DNA from 2 places in the Rossellomorea yichunensis genome. Region 1 is predicted to be linked to the other one. Evidence: riboswitches for the same ligand, from Rfam matches in the RefSeq annotation. Region 1 holds a riboswitch; the other holds the start of a gene.
The links. Region 1 has a riboswitch for S-adenosylmethionine ahead of RSX31_RS15690 (homocysteine synthase). Riboswitches for the same ligand answer to the same signal wherever they lie in the genome.

Region 2: it holds a riboswitch for S-adenosylmethionine, as region 1 does, so the genes downstream of both, RSX31_RS21335 (Na+/H+ antiporter NhaC family protein) here and RSX31_RS15690 (homocysteine synthase) in region 1, are expected to answer to the same signal.

What each region holds. Positions count from the first base shown of each region.
Region 1 is NZ_JAVYAD010000005.1:358,873-366,655, reverse strand. It holds gene RSX31_RS15705 (peroxiredoxin family protein) at 1-138, shown strand, start outside; gene RSX31_RS15700 (DUF302 domain-containing protein) at 230-613, shown strand; gene RSX31_RS15695 (trans-sulfuration enzyme family protein) at 737-1,876, shown strand; SAM riboswitch class I at 1,972-2,091, shown strand; gene RSX31_RS15690 (homocysteine synthase) at 2,401-3,696, shown strand; gene metX (homoserine O-acetyltransferase MetX) at 4,092-5,165, shown strand; gene RSX31_RS15680 (S41 family peptidase) at 5,340-6,785, shown strand; gene RSX31_RS15675 (PDZ domain-containing protein) at 7,023-7,783, shown strand, end outside.
Region 2 is NZ_JAVYAD010000010.1:23,859-31,641, forward strand. It holds gene RSX31_RS21315 (ABC transporter permease subunit) at 1-11, shown strand, start outside; gene RSX31_RS21320 (helix-hairpin-helix domain-containing protein) at 26-499, shown strand; gene RSX31_RS21325 (divergent polysaccharide deacetylase family protein) at 623-1,408, shown strand; gene RSX31_RS21330 ((S)-benzoin forming benzil reductase) at 1,513-2,268, shown strand; gene RSX31_RS21335 (Na+/H+ antiporter NhaC family protein) at 2,862-4,178, opposite strand; SAM riboswitch class I at 4,265-4,369, opposite strand; gene RSX31_RS21340 (MFS transporter) at 4,802-5,974, shown strand; gene RSX31_RS21345 (DUF2187 family protein) at 6,266-6,538, shown strand; gene RSX31_RS21350 (YpbS family protein) at 6,659-6,916, opposite strand; gene cls (cardiolipin synthase) at 7,003-7,783, opposite strand, start outside.

The DNA.
Region 1 (7,783 bases):
GGTGAAGTCGGAGACGAATACCGGGCGTTCACCATCCCGACCACCTACATGATCGACACCAAAGGCATCATTCAACACAAAATCGTCGGCCCCATGAACGAAGACATGATGGGTAAAATGGTCGAAGGAATGGAATAATGGAGAGGGACGGACCTCTGAATATCGATGTTTGACGTTATACGCTATGAGGTATTAAATGAATGTGATAAAAAAAGGAGGAGATGTGAACATGTTTCATTACACTAAAGAAGTCTCGATGACTGTGAAAGAAGCTGTGGAAGCGGTAGAATCCAACCTTAAAGATGAAAGCTTCGGTGTACTATGGAATCTCGATCTTGCTCAGAAACTGCAGGACAAAGGCCTTGATTTCAATGAAGAAGTAGTCGTATTAGAGGTATGTAATCCTCATGAAGCCAAAAAAGTACTGGAAGAAAGCATGCTCGTAAGCTACTTCCTCCCATGTAAAGTCACGGTATACACAGAAGGCGGTACAACCAAGATCGGCATGGCAAAACCAAGCAAGCTGATCGAAATGGTGGATAACGATAAACTAAAAAGCCTGGCATTGGATATTGAAAATCGTCTGATCGGATGTTTAGATAACGTTCAATAAACGGAAGGCACCTGTTGCAATTGGGCAGGTGTTTTTTTATTTCTTGCAATACATCCTACTCCTCACAATCTTCTGAATATGATACACTTTTAAAAATACATAGATTCAGGAAGGATGACAGAGATGAAATTCACAACAAAGGTCGTACATAGTCAGTTAAAAGGAACTGAGGAAATTCGCAGTAAGACGACTCCGATTTATCAAACATCCGCCTTTTCTTTTACATCTTTAGAAGAGTTGGAGGGTTTCTATGAAGGGAAATCCCCTTATCTCTATACGAGAACGGGAAATCCAAATACAGACGAGCTTGGTAAGATGGTGGCGGACTTGGAAGGAGCTCCAGCGGGTGTCGCGACTTCCTCTGGATTATCGGCCATCCTTGTAGGAATCCTCGCTGTAGTGCAATCAGGCGATCATATCATCGCCGCAGAAGATTTATACGGCGGTACGTTTCATATGTTGAAAGAAGAGCTTAAGACATTCGGCATTTCGTCTTCATTTGTTGATTTTACGAGTGTTGAAGAAATCGAGGAGGCACTGACACCACAAACGAAACTCCTATACAGTGAGACGGTGACGAACCCATTTATGCGAGTAGAAGATATATCAAGAATGGTTGAACTTGCTGAGAAACACAACCTGAAAACAATGATTGATAACACGTTTGCCACACCTTTTCTGCGCCAGCCTTTCTTAGAAGGGGTGGACCTGGTCGCACACAGTGCCACGAAGTATATCGGTGGACACAGTGATATCACAGCAGGAGTCGTAGTTGGAAAAGAAGAGCTTGTTCAAAAAGCGAGAGAAAAAGTCGTCAACATCGGTTCGAACTTAAGCCCATTTGAAGCGTGGCTGACTTGCCGTGGAGCGAAAACGCTGGCTCTTCGAATGGGAACCCAAGCAAGAAATGCCGAAGTTCTTGCGGCAGACCTTCGATCAAATGATTATGTGAAAGGAGTCTATTACCCAACCGATTTATCGGATAAAGGGAATGGCGCAATCGTAACAATCGAGCTATCCAACACATGTGATATAAGCACATTCTTCAAATCACTTGGATGGATTAAAATCATCCCTTCCCTTGCAGGTGTAGAGACAACGGTTTCTTACCCATTAGGAACGTCTCATCGTGCTCTACCGAAGGATGCGCAGGAAAAACTCGGAATAAATACACATGTCGTCCGCATATCGATAGGTATTGAAGACGGGGAAGACATCGTCGCTCAATTTAACGAAGCGATTGCAGCTTCTGCTAAAAATTAAATAATGTAAAAATTCTAAAAATACTCTTGACGTTGAGGTCGTTTACCCCTTATAATTCATCTCAACGCAAGAATTTTCACATTGACAACTACATGCTCTTATCCAGAGAGGTGGAGGGACTAGGCCCGATGAAACCCGGCAACCTTCATGTACGCAGTAATGCGTCACATGAAAAGGTGCTAATTCCTGCAGGCGATCTGCCTGAAAGATAAGAGGAGGACCCTATTAAATTAGACCCTCTTCTTAGGAAGAGGGTTTTTTATTTTTCCTCTTCTATCTTCTTAGGAAAATAAACTTCTTCGATTTTTCAGTTTCTGAGTTCAACAGGGGGATTTGGCCTGGTCGGTATTTAACTGTTAAAAAAATGCATTATATTAACAGTCAAATATCATTCCGAAATCAACAGTCAAATTATTACTTAAATTCAACAGTCAAAATTCCAACAAACTTTAACAGGCAAACGTCCAAAACATCCAATCGCAAAACGGAAACCCAAACACAAAACCATTTAGGAGGAATTTTCTATGACAAAATCATTCGATTTCGACACACTACTACTTCACGGCGGCCAGGAGCCCGACCCATCCACAGGTTCAAGGGCAGTGCCGATTTATCAAACGACATCCTACGTTTTTGATAACAGTGATCATGCAGCAAAATTATTTGCCCTTGAAGAGCCGGGAAACATTTATACCCGTATCATGAACCCGACAGTAGACGTGTTGGAAAAACGCCTTGCTCTTTTAGAAGGGGGAATCGGAGCACTCGGTGTTTCATCCGGAATGGCTGCCATCTCTCTATCAATCTTAAATATCGCCGGAGCAGGAGATGAAATTGTAGCGGCCACCAATCTTTACGGCGGGACCTATAATTTATTTTCGACCACACTTCCGAAATACGGAATCAAGGTTCATTTTGTAGATCCGACCGACCCTGAAAATTTCCGCAAAGCAATCACTCCTAAAACGAAAGCCGTATTCGCTGAGACAATCGGAAATCCAAGTCTACATGTGCTTGATATTGAAGCGGTAGCAAAAGTGGCTCATGACCATCACATCCCATTGATCATCGATAATACCTTTGCCACTCCATATGTATGTAAGCCGATCGATTATGGAGCCGATATCGTCATCCACTCTGCAACAAAATGGATCGGCGGTCATGGTACAGCAATCGGGGGAGTCGTCATTGACGGTGGGAAGTTCGATTGGGATCATGAAAAATTCCCGGGCTTCACGGAAGAGGACCGGAGCTATAACGGACTGCGCTATGCACAGGATGTGGGACCGGCAGCCTTTATTACAAAATTAAGAGTGCAGCTGCTTCGTGACTTAGGGGCGTGCTTAAGTCCACAGAACGCATTCCTTCTGTTGCAAGGATTAGAAACCCTGCATCTTCGCATCGAGCGTCATACGGAAAATGCTTTGAAGATTGCGGAGCATTTAGATCAGCATAATGGTGTCGCTTGGGTATCCTACCCTGGGTTGCCTCAGCATCCGTCACATAAACTTGCTCAGAAATATTTGAAAAACGGAGCGGGATCCATCGTCGTCTTTGGGATTAAAGGTGGTAGAGATTCCGGACGGAAAGTTGTCGATAACATCTCCCTTTGGTCTCACGTTGCCAACGTAGGGGATGCAAAATCACTGATCATCCACCCGGCTTCCACGACCCATCAGCAATTAAACGACCAGGAAATCCGTGCGACAGGGGTAACCGAGGATCTTGTGAGACTTTCTGTTGGATTAGAGTCTGCGAAGGACCTCATCGAGGACTTGGATCATGCCATTGAAGTGGCGTTGGAAACATCACGGGTATAATGGAAACTGGGGGATTTAACCCTAAAAACGTAATTGAAATCACTTTACAGGGTGAAAAAGTGGATTTTGGATACTATTTATAGGGTATCCGGGGTCTACTTAGGGGAGATATCAGCGAAAATCTGATTTTATCAGCGAAATTTCGAATATATCAGCGATAACGGACCATTTATCAGCGAAATTCCCAATATATCAGCGAAATCGGAATTTTATCAGCAAACAGGATGCACGCCGTCACCTCGAATGATAATCAGAATTATTGACGATAGCCCTAACGACAAATTCTCAACGCCCATAATGCCAAATACTCAAAAACCGAGTCCATAATCAACTGTTTTACACACGGGGGGAACCTGATCACCCCCGCCACAACACCAAAAAAAGGAGGTGGAGGAGTGGAGAAACCATACACATATGAAGTTAGCTCCATTACCATCCCATCCCTAACATTAGAGTCAGGCACCACGTTGAAAAATGTAGATCTTACGTATGAACGAACAGGAAACAAAGAAGGACCGGCCATCCTGGTTTGCCATGCCCTCACCGGGACCCATATCGTAAAGGGGACGAGTGAAGACCGCGGCTGGTGGGACGGACTGATCGGTCCGGGCTCGTATATTGATACCGACCATTTTAATGTGATTGCCTTTAATGTATTAGGAGGATGTGAAGGAAGCACGGGACCGGCGTCCACCAATCAAGAAACGGGAGAGCGTTACGGTCCGGACTTCCCGGGTATTACGATAAGGGACATGGTCCATGCCCAATATAAAGCTCTCCAACAACTTTCAATCGACCACATCGAAGCGGTCATTGGAGGCTCCCTGGGAGGGATGCAGGCCTTGGAATGGGGAGTCCTTTATCCTGCCTATATTAATAAAGTATTCGCCCTTGCCGTCACCCCTGCCTTAAATGATTACGGTCTCGCCTTTAATCACATCGGAATCACAGCGATTGAAGAGGACCCCGACTTTCAAAAAGGCCATTATCCACCAGGCTCCATTTTGAAAGGGTTGGAGATTGCCAGAATGGTTGGAATGGTCACATACCGGACTCAGGAGTTGTTCGATCATCGTTTCCAACGTGAAAAGCAAAACGAACTGTTCAATGTCGAAAGCTATCTCGATTACCAAGGAAAGAAATTAGGAAAGCGGTTTGACCCTAACAGTTACCTTATCTTGCTGAAAGCGATGAACTCACATGATATCGGAAGAGGAAGAGGAGGAACAGAAGAAGTAGCGAAGAACTATCAGTGCGAACTGATTTCGATCAGTTATGAAGGAGATTTAATTTATTCACCTGGGTATCTAAAGGAGTTTACTCAGCTTGTACCAAATAGTGAACACTACTTTATCTCCACTTCCTTTGGTCATGACGGATTCCTGGTGGAATTTGAAAAGTGGGGAGGAATCATTGCTTCTCATCTCAAAAACCATCACGTACAAAGAGTTTTTACAGGTTCAAAATAAGAGCTCTCTTATCATAACTCGTCCCCGTCCGGCATATAGTTAGATAAGCAAAGACATCGCACCGCCTTAGCGCGTTTTTGTGTGGTGTCTTTTTCGTTGGATAAGAAAGGCTGGCGTCCTTAGTCGCACCACTCTTATCTATACAAAGACCAACAACAAGCTGGAGGGGAATATATGGAGTGGACGGGCAGAAAGCTCATCATCACAATCATCATCAGTATGCTGATCGGTGCCGGAGGAATGTATGGCGGCTTGGAATGGACGGGCAAGGATGGGGAAGAGCTTGCTCAGTTTGACGGAAAAGGCGAGCTCAATGACAAGCTGCACAAAGTGGAAGTGGCTTATGATCTGATCAGTGACAAGTTTTTTCAGGATGTGGACAAGGGGCAGCTTGTGGAAGGAGCCATTCAAGGGATGTTGAAGACCCTCGATGATCCATACTCGGTTTACATGAATGCCGAGACTGCCTCCCAATTCAATGACGCATTGGATTCTTCATTCGAAGGAATCGGAGCAGAAGTCACGATCATGGACGGAAAGCTGATCATTGTTGCTCCATTTAAAAATTCTCCTGCGGAAGAAGCGGGATTGAAACCGAATGACCGTATCATTAAAGTAGACGGAAATAGCATCGAAGGACTTGACCTGTACGAAGCTACTTTGAAAATCAGAGGGAAAAAGGGTACGGAGGTTCAATTGGAAATTACGCGGGAAGGACTGACGGATCCGATCAAAGTATCTGTGAAACGTGATGAGATTCCTGTCGAGACGGTCATCTCTGATGTGAAGGAAGTCAATGGGAAGAAAACAGGATACATCCAGATCACTACTTTCTCAGAAAATACGGCCGTTGATTTTAAAAAGCAATTAGAAGAACTTGAAAAGAAAAAAGTAGAAGGATTGGTCCTTGATGTGAGAGGGAATCCAGGAGGTCTACTTTCAAGTGTAGAAGAAATCCTTAAAGAATTTGTAACGGAGAAAAAGCCGTATGTGCAAATTCAAGAGCGAAGTGGAGAAGTGATGAAGTCCTTCTCAAACAGTAAAGCAAGAAAGGCTTATCCTGTTGTGGTGTTGATAGATGAAGGAAGTGCCTCAGCTTCTGAAATCCTGGCTGGAGCACTAAAAGAAGCGGAAGGGTATCCACTTATCGGAACGAAGAGTTTTGGGAAAGGCACCGTGCAACAAGCCGTTCCGATGGGAGATGGAAGCAATATCAAGCTGACGATGTTCAAGTGGCTGACACCGAATGGAAACTGGATTCATAAAAAGGGGATCAAACCGGATATCCCTGTTAGACAGCCATCCTATTTCTATGCCCACCCGCTTCAAGTCGAAAAGCCCCTTAAAGAAGGGATGAACAATGAACAGATTCAAAACGCCCAGGAAATGCTTCAAGGACTTGGATTCTCCATTGACCGCGTGGATGGATATTTCAGTAAAGAAACTGAAAAGGCTGTAAAGGATTTCCAAAGTCAGGAGAGCATTGACGTGACAGGGATCATTGATACTGTAACAGCGGAAAAATTACAGGAAGAAATCTTTGAAGCCGTAAAGAATGAGAAGAATGACCTGCAGCTGCAGGCCGCTTTAGAATATATTGAAAGAACAGCACAGCGTTAATAATTTAGGGGCCGACCATCATGATGATGGTTGGCTCTATTTTTATTTTGAAAATCACACATAATCACTTGTTTTTCCTGTCTATCCGACATCATTTCCCGGGAAAATATGCAGAATACTGTCGGAAATGAAATCGAATCGTAAAACTATCATATAAAATTGCAATAGGTTTTAGGGGAGTCTTTTGATAAAATAGTAGATAATGCAAATTTTCTTAAAAAAGGTGGTGACGGATCATTGGTTGAGCTTTGGTTGCTGGAGGTAGTGAAGGGATTTGGAAAGTTATTTCTTCATCCTGTATTATATTTGTCTGTGTTTTTCGCTATCATGACGGGCTATTATCGTGTTAAAAGTGAACGAAGAGACTTTAATACGAGATTGCTGGACGGATATCATGATACACGGGTTTTATTATCATATGGAATTGTACTTGGATTGCTGTTTTCTGTCGTAACTGTTGGAGCAGGGGTTGTGATTCCTTTCGCCGGAATCATACTGATAGGATTGGTGTCCATCCTGTTTGCATTGACGAGTCGTTTTCACCTCATGTCTGCGACCATGACGGTAGGGTTTTCTTATTTTATCCTGGTTGCGTTGGATTATTTTCAGTGGGAAATCCCATATGTGAATACATATGTAGAAAACTTGGATGTAGGGCTGCTGAGCTCCATCGTCGTGCTTCTTGGTGTGTTGACGATGATTGAAGGAAGCTTGATTCGATTGAACGGGTGGAAGCATACTTCACCCCGTCTACTTAAAAGTGCACGTGGACTGAAAGTAGGTGCCCATCAAGGGAAGAAACTGTGGCTTGTGCCGATGTTTGTGCCGATTCCTACCGGGGCATTGACGCTTCCATTTGAATGGTGGCCTGTGTTTGCTCTGGGGACAGAGACGTATTCTCTCCTTTGTGTGCCATTCCTCATTGGTTTTCAGCAGCTTGTTAAAAGTACCTTGCCTGAAGTTGCGATTAAACATACAGGTTATAGGGTTTTCTGGCT
Region 2 (7,783 bases), on a different contig from region 1:
TTAAGGGATAAGGGGGAGATAGAGAGTGAGTAGAAAGAGTCCTAAATTGCCACTAACCGACGAGGAAAGGTCGGCACTTCGTAAAGAGAAGATCAGACTGGGAGACATCTTCGAACTGTATCCCGATGTATTAAGTGAAAGACTAAACATCTCTATGGCTAGAGCCCGGTACTTAGTCGGCATGTCCATTTTTCAACGAATTCCGTCAATTGGACCGAATATGGCGCATAATGTAGTTGAAGACCTTGGTTTTCATTCTTACGAAGACATAAAGGATGAAAAAGGGGAAGACCTCATTATAGACTTGGAAAAGAAGTACGGCGTCTGGATGGACCCATGCGTGGAAGACTCCCTCAGGTGCGTCGTCCACCACGCAAACAACCCGGCATCCAAGAAAAACTGGTGGGACTTCACCACCCAAAGAAAAAACTACCGTCAAACCCACGGCTACCCCAGTGACCGCCCAACGAAAGCCTGGGATGAGGGACGGACCTCATAAACTAAAAAGGCAGGAAGATAGAATCAGCTTCCTGCCTTTATTTATATACGTTCTCTTCAGGGACAAACCTCTTTCGTATATCCTCCTCAAAATGGACATGATAAAGAAAAGGAGTGATCAGAGATGAGAATCGTGTTCATCTGTTTACTAATGACTTTCTCTTTTCATGATTCCATTTCAGCCCGAAACATCCTGCCCCTTCCAGCCCATCATAATGAACTCGCAATCGTCATTGATGATTTAGGAAACGAGATGAAGGGAACAGAGGAAATCCTGAAATTACCCGTCACCTTGACGATTGCAGTTATGCCCTTTCTGCCAACTACAAGACAAGATGCGGAGAAGGCACATGGGCTGGGCCATGAGGTCATCGTCCATCTACCCATGGAACCGATGTCCGGGAAAGCAAGTTGGCTTGGGCCAGGGGCAATCACCACTTCGCTTTCAAATGACGAAATCCGGAAAAGAGTAGAAAAGGCGATCGAAGAGGTTCCCTATGCAGTAGGCGTCAATCACCATATGGGTTCAAAAGCAACAGCCGATGAACGGGTCATGAGGGTCGTTCTAGAGGTATGCAAGGAAAAGGGATTGTTTTATTTGGATAGTAAAACAACAGGAAAGAGCGTCATTCCCAAGCTTGCGAAAGAATTGGGTGTTCCCTATCTTGAAAATGAATTATTCTTTGATGATGTCTATACCATCCAGCATATCGGAAAGCAAGCCAAGCTTCTTTCTAAAGAATTAGACAGTGACACTTCCACCATTGCCATAGGTCATGTCGGGGTCACAGGAATCAAGGTCGCAACCATGCTTGAAGAGTTTCTTCCTCTTTATGAGAAAAAAGCATCCATTGTACCACTGTCAGATTTAATACCTGAATATCATTTGATTGATGAGAGCATGCCTTGATGGTGTGCTCTTTCTTTGTAAATCTTCTGTTAAACCAAAGCTTATTTTTTTGATATAAGAAGACCCTCCCTTATAATCAGAAGGTAAGAAGGAGATGATTCCATATGGATTATGCCATTGTGACGGGAGCAACAAGAGGATTAGGTGAATCGATCGCCAAGCTATTTATCGAAAAAGGCATAGGTTTGATCAATGTTTCCAGATCAAATAATGAAAGACTGCAAAAGCTTGCCGGGGAAAAAGAGGTTTCGTATGAATTCTTTCCATGCGATCTTGCACAATCAGGAGAAACAGAAGCGGTCTTCCGTGAAGTGGGGACAAAAGTATTCGGATATCAATCTGACAGAGTCTATATTGTCCATAATGCCGGTGTGGTGACACCAATCAATCGGTCTGGTGAAGTAGAAAACCAAGCTCTTGAAACGAGTGTGCATGTGAATTTACTTTCTCCCATGATCTCAACCAATGAGATGATAAAAGCAGCCCGGGGATCTGACTCGAAGATGATCATGATCAATATCAGCTCAGGAGCAGGAAGTCGTCCTGTTCACGGATGGAGTACGTACTGCGCAACCAAAGCAGGTGTGAACATGTTGACGGAAACCGTGAGCTTAGAGCTTTCTAAAAAGCATAGCCGGCATCAAGTGATTGCTTTCAGCCCAGGGGTCATGGATACGGACATGCAAGGAGAGATCCGTTCCTCTTCTAAAGAAGCCTTTGCCGATGTCGAATCCTTTCAGCGCTACAAAGAGGAAGGAATGCTTCGTGAAACAGATACGGTCGCAAATGCTCTGATTAAACTTGTAACAGAAAGCGAAATCGAAAGTGGTAAGCTGTATCATGTAAATGATTTGTTATAAAAAGAAAGCAGATTCCTGGCAACGGAATCTGCTTTTTTCTTATCAAAATAGTTTGTTGCTATTATAGAGGAGGAGAAAGTAATAGTTGATTTCCGCTACAGGATGCTCGCTTTCCGCGGGGCTGGCGGTGAGCCTCCTCGGCTTCGCCTCCGTGGTCTCACCTGTCCAGCTATTCCCGCAGGAGTCGAACATCCTGCAGCGAGAATCAACTTTCTAAGCATGTATCCTTAATGGAAAACAATAAAAATAAGTTTAGCAAACAGTCTCATTTAAGGTATTCTTTTAAGGAAGAAGAATTATTTTTTCTAGTTACATTGTTTTCTTGTACACCTTGAAGCTCTGTCATAAAAATTCTGATAAAGATGGTGAGGGGAACTGCGCAGACTCCTGCGGAAGTACGGTCGTGCCGAGACCCCGTTCCGTAAGCTGAGGAGGCTCGGCCGAACGCTAGCTGCAAGCGGAGCAGTTCCCATCACCATCTGGCACACGCTAATTGACAGAGCCTTGCAGAGCTTATGTTAAAAAGCAACAATTTTTGAGAAAAGAGCGTATCAAAAAAAGAGACAAACCCCAAAGGATTTGTCTCTCTAAAATTAAGATCGAACCGGGTTAGCTTCCGGTGCTGATTTACGTGTGAATTTCGGCAGTGCAAATCGAATGGCAATCAGACCGCAAACAGCAATCAGGACAGGGTAGAAGGCATATGGGAGGATGCTGACCGGTGAAATGCCTGCGACTTCAGCCACTAACAGTGCCTGTGCTCCGTATGGGATCAACCCTTGAATCGAACAAGAGAAAATATCCAGGATACTGGCTGATTTACGGGCATCCACTCCATAGTTTTCACTAATCGATTTGGCAAGTGGACCGGCAATAATGATCGAAATCGTGTTGTTTGCTGTGCAAAGGTTAGTGGAACTCACTAATCCTGCAGTAGCAAGCTGTGCTCCCTGAGGAGACTTGATTCTGCGTGTGGCATGATAAAGTAATGCCTGGATCCCGCCGTTATGACGAATGAGTTCGACAACTCCGCCAATCAGTATGGAAAGGATCACAATCTCTGCCATTCCTGTCATTCCATCGGCCACACTGCCGAAATAACTGGATGGAGTAAAGCTTCCATCTATGAATCCAATGATTCCAGCTAAAACAATTCCGCCTAATAAAACGACAAACACATTTAACCCTGCAAGAGCACCGATGATAACTCCAAGATAAGGCAGGATTTTAATCCAATTAAAGCTTTCCGCTCCGACAGTTGATTGATTCCCCATAGTAAGAACCAGGAGAATCACCATTGTCACGATTGCAGCAGGTAATACAATGAAGAAGTTCACTTTAAATTTATCTTTCATTTCCGTTTTCTGAGTACGAACAGCTGCAATGGTCGTATCTGAAATGAATGATAAGTTATCTCCGAACATCGCTCCTCCAATAACTGTCGCCATCGCAAGGGGCATAGAAATATCTGTACCTGAACTAATCCCGACACCGATTGGCGCAAGTGCTGCGATCGTTCCCATGGACGTACCCATTGATAATGATATGAAAGCAGCGATAATAAATAATCCAACGATGATCAAGTTACCAGGGAGCACGGATAGAGCGAAGTTTACGGTTGAATCAACGGCCCCCATCTTTTCAGCCACTCCGGAAAATGCTCCTGCTAACAGAAAGATAAAGACCATGATCATGATATCAGGGTGACCGGCTCCTTTAGCGAAACGCTCTATCTTAGCCGTTAAAGTCTCTTTTCGGTTCATCAACAAACCTACTACGGATGCAATGATAATCGATACTAATACAGGAAAGGCATAAAAGTCTCCGGAAATGATGCCTGCTCCAAGGAACAGTGAAACAAATATGATCAAAGGCAGTAACGCCAATAAATTTCCTCTTTCTTGATTCATTCCTAACACTCCTTTGGCGTCCAATTTACTAACATACAAAAAACCTCTTCCAAAATAAGAAGAGGTTTCAAAAGAACGAAACACTCCTCTTATCTTTCAAGCATTTCGCTTGCTGGATGTGGCACAGCACTCAATATGAGTCCGCTGCCGAGACATCGCAGGGCCAGTCCCTCCGTCTCTCTGGATAAGAAGAATATCGTATTTAGTTGATTTAAAATATACTTCCATACTTTAAAGGGTTTACTCGAAAAAGTCAAACGGGAATTTTTTCTGAAACAAAAGCGGAGGCGGCTCGTTCAGTCCCGACAAGCATAAGACAAGAACGTCGGAAAGGCGCCTTATGCCTTTTTGGCGTTCTTGGCTTATGACCTCGAGGGACTAGCCGCCGTAGCTGGATGAAACAAAAGCGGAGGCGGCTCATTCAGTCCCGACAAGCATAAGACAAGAACGTCGGAAAGGCGCCTTATGCCTTTTTGTCGTTATTGACTTATGACCTCGAGGGACTAGCCGCCGTAGCTCGACGAAAAGCATGACTTTATCCATAATAAGGTATAAACTCATAGACAATTGAACGTTCAAGGTCTACTATAAGGAAGACAAAAAACATCTTGGGGGATACGGTAGTGGAAAGAACAGTACGAAATCAAATTTTTACCTTACAAGGATTTTATTTATTAACGTTCTTCGGTGTTGGTAGTTTATATCCCTTACTCAGTGTGTATTTGAGCGAAAGTGTGGGATTAAATGGTTATCAGATTGGAACGATCATGTCTGTAGGTCCCATCATGATGATTTTCTTCCAGCCTATTTGGGGAATGGTGAGTGACACGACCAATCGTCCCACCGTGGTTCTTGGTTTAACCTCTTTAGTAGCGGGGATCTTTGCACTCGGTTACTTGTTTATGGACTTTTACTATGGCCTGCTTATCGTGGCCATTCTAGTGGCCATTTTCCAAAGTGCAATCATTCCCGTTTCTGATAGTATCAGCTTGAAGTATACAAGTAAAGTCAGGTATAACTACGGAAATATCCGCCTGTTCGGCTCTTTGGGCTTCGGTATTGCAGTCTTTATGATGGGAAGACTTTCAGAAGGATTTATCGGGCCAACCATCATTTTTTACTCTTTCTTTATCTGTTTAGTACTATCCGGATTCCTTTCCTTCCGGTTTCCGAAAGAGAGGGCGGCAGCCAAGCTTGATTTAAAGGCAGGGATGAAGGAATTATTCACGATGAAAAAGTTCCTTATCTTTTTAGCAGTCACATTCTTAGTGTTCGGTCCGAATTTAGCAAACAATGTGTATTTCGGATTATTTGTTGAAGATTCAGGTGGAACGTATGCGGGGATTGGTCTTGCGTTCCTGATTGCAGTGTTATCGGAAGTTCCCTTTATGAGGATCGCCGGTGGCTGGATTGATAAGTTTGGTTTGTTAACCGTCGCTGCTTTGGCAGGTGCTGCTTCCATGCTCCGCTGGCTCTTTTACTTTACAGAACCAAGTTTATGGCTTGTCTATTCATCGGCTGTCATGCAGGGTCTTGCCATTGGGTTATTCATTCCAGCCGGCTTGCGCTACATTAAAGAAATCACGCCTTCCCACATTACAGCAACGGCCGTTACGGTATATTCAGCAATCGGAAACGGACTGGGGAATTGGTTCAGTACCTTTGTTGGCGGCTTTATCTATGAAACGTACTCCATTTACACGGTGTACTTATTCTTCGCAGTTCTATCCCTGTTGGGGATTTTCCTTTGCTTCGTCCTCATGAAGGAAGAAAAGAAAAATGCACTCGCTTATTAATACATCAAGGCGCCTGAAGAGAACATTTCTCTTCAGGCGTTTTTTGTTAAAAAATATTAAAAGGGAGGATTTTCCTTTGGTGGTAGCCAATAGGTATAATAAGGGAAGAACGTAAGTAAACAAAAAAGTAATCTGAAAAGGTTTTGATAAACATGAATTGTGGTAGAAGAAGGATAAGTATTCATTGAAAATTATATAAATACCAGTTAGAATAATATTATTAGAAAATTCTTTCAATTTTATAAACTAGATTAGAAACATATTACATTTTATTAAAAAGGGGATATTAAAATGGAAAATACATTCGTGTACTCAAAAGACAATGCAAACCTTGGAGATACCGTTCAGTTTAAAAGGAAGAAACATGTAATCAATGGTGTAGTTACTACCCTTAGAGAAAATACGGTCATTGTCAAAATGGACAGGGATGTTGCGAAGAAGCTGGATTTACCGGACGATCAGACCGTCGTGTCACATAAAAACTATGCCGTCATAGAACGTGCAGAAATTGGTACACAACCTGTATTTGTATACGATGGGTGGAATAGCGCATTAAAAGCTTAAGTTCAAACATACAAAGTAAAAGACCCTGACACTCTTACACCATTAACATGGATTAGATGTGTCGGGGTCTTTTATGTAATGTCCGTTAACTGCAGACTAAGAGAAGCAACTCTGATTAAATTAGTTTAATTTAGCTGCATACTCCTTCACCATTTCAATTGTGACAAGCTTTCTCTGTGGAACGACACCTTGACGGGCAAGGATATTGATTTCGTTCGTCACATGATTAATGGCATCCGTTGTAAACGGTTGATCTTTCAAACAAAGCTGAACGGCTTCATCGATTGCTCTTTCTCTACGCTCATCCAATAGCATAAATTGTTGTACCAGTTGATTTTGTTTACTTGAATGCTTCGTGATGTCTTTGTGTACACTCATGATTTCATCCCTCTCTATCAATTACGCATTATATCATCTATTATGCCTTCTTCCAGGCGCTCATGGCAACGTCTTAAATATCCCTTCTATAAGATAGGGGACAGGAGCCTTGAAATTGATTCTTTTACTTTGATTTTCATAGGTCTTTTATTATACTCTTCCTTGGTTACTTCTCTACTCTTCTCAATATCTTTCCTGAATACAGCACTCAGATTTTCAGAGATGGTTTGATCATATAAAAAGGCATTTACCTCGAAGTTGAGGCGAAAGCTTCTTACATCAATATTTGCGGTTCCAACTGAGGAAATGGTTTCATCCACTACAATGGTTTTGGCATGAATAAAGCCGTTATCATATATATAAATTTTCACTCCTGCCTTCAGTAACTCACCAATGTAAGAATAGGTCGCCCAATACACAAATAAATGGTCAGGTTTGTTCGGAATCATAATCCGGACATCGACTCCTGTTAGAGAAGCAATTCTCAACGAATCCAGTAGGCTGACGTCCGGTATGAAATAAGGAGTTTGAATATAGATGGATCGTTTGGCAGACGAAATCATTTTAATATAACCGTTTTTAATTTGCTCCCATTCAGAGTCGGGGCCACATGTCACGATCTGTACTCCTGCATGCCCAGTAAAGGAAGGCTGTGGGAAATATCGTAAATCGTAAGCGATCTTCTTTGAGCGGCTGGCTTGATTCCAATCCAGAATAAACCGGGTTTGCATGGCAAGTGATGAGCTCCCTACAATCCGCAGGTGGGTATCACGCCAATAACCGAATTTAGGATTCAAGCCCAAGTACTCATCTCCAATATTAAATCCACCTACATAACCGACCTTCCCGTCAATAATCACCAGCTTT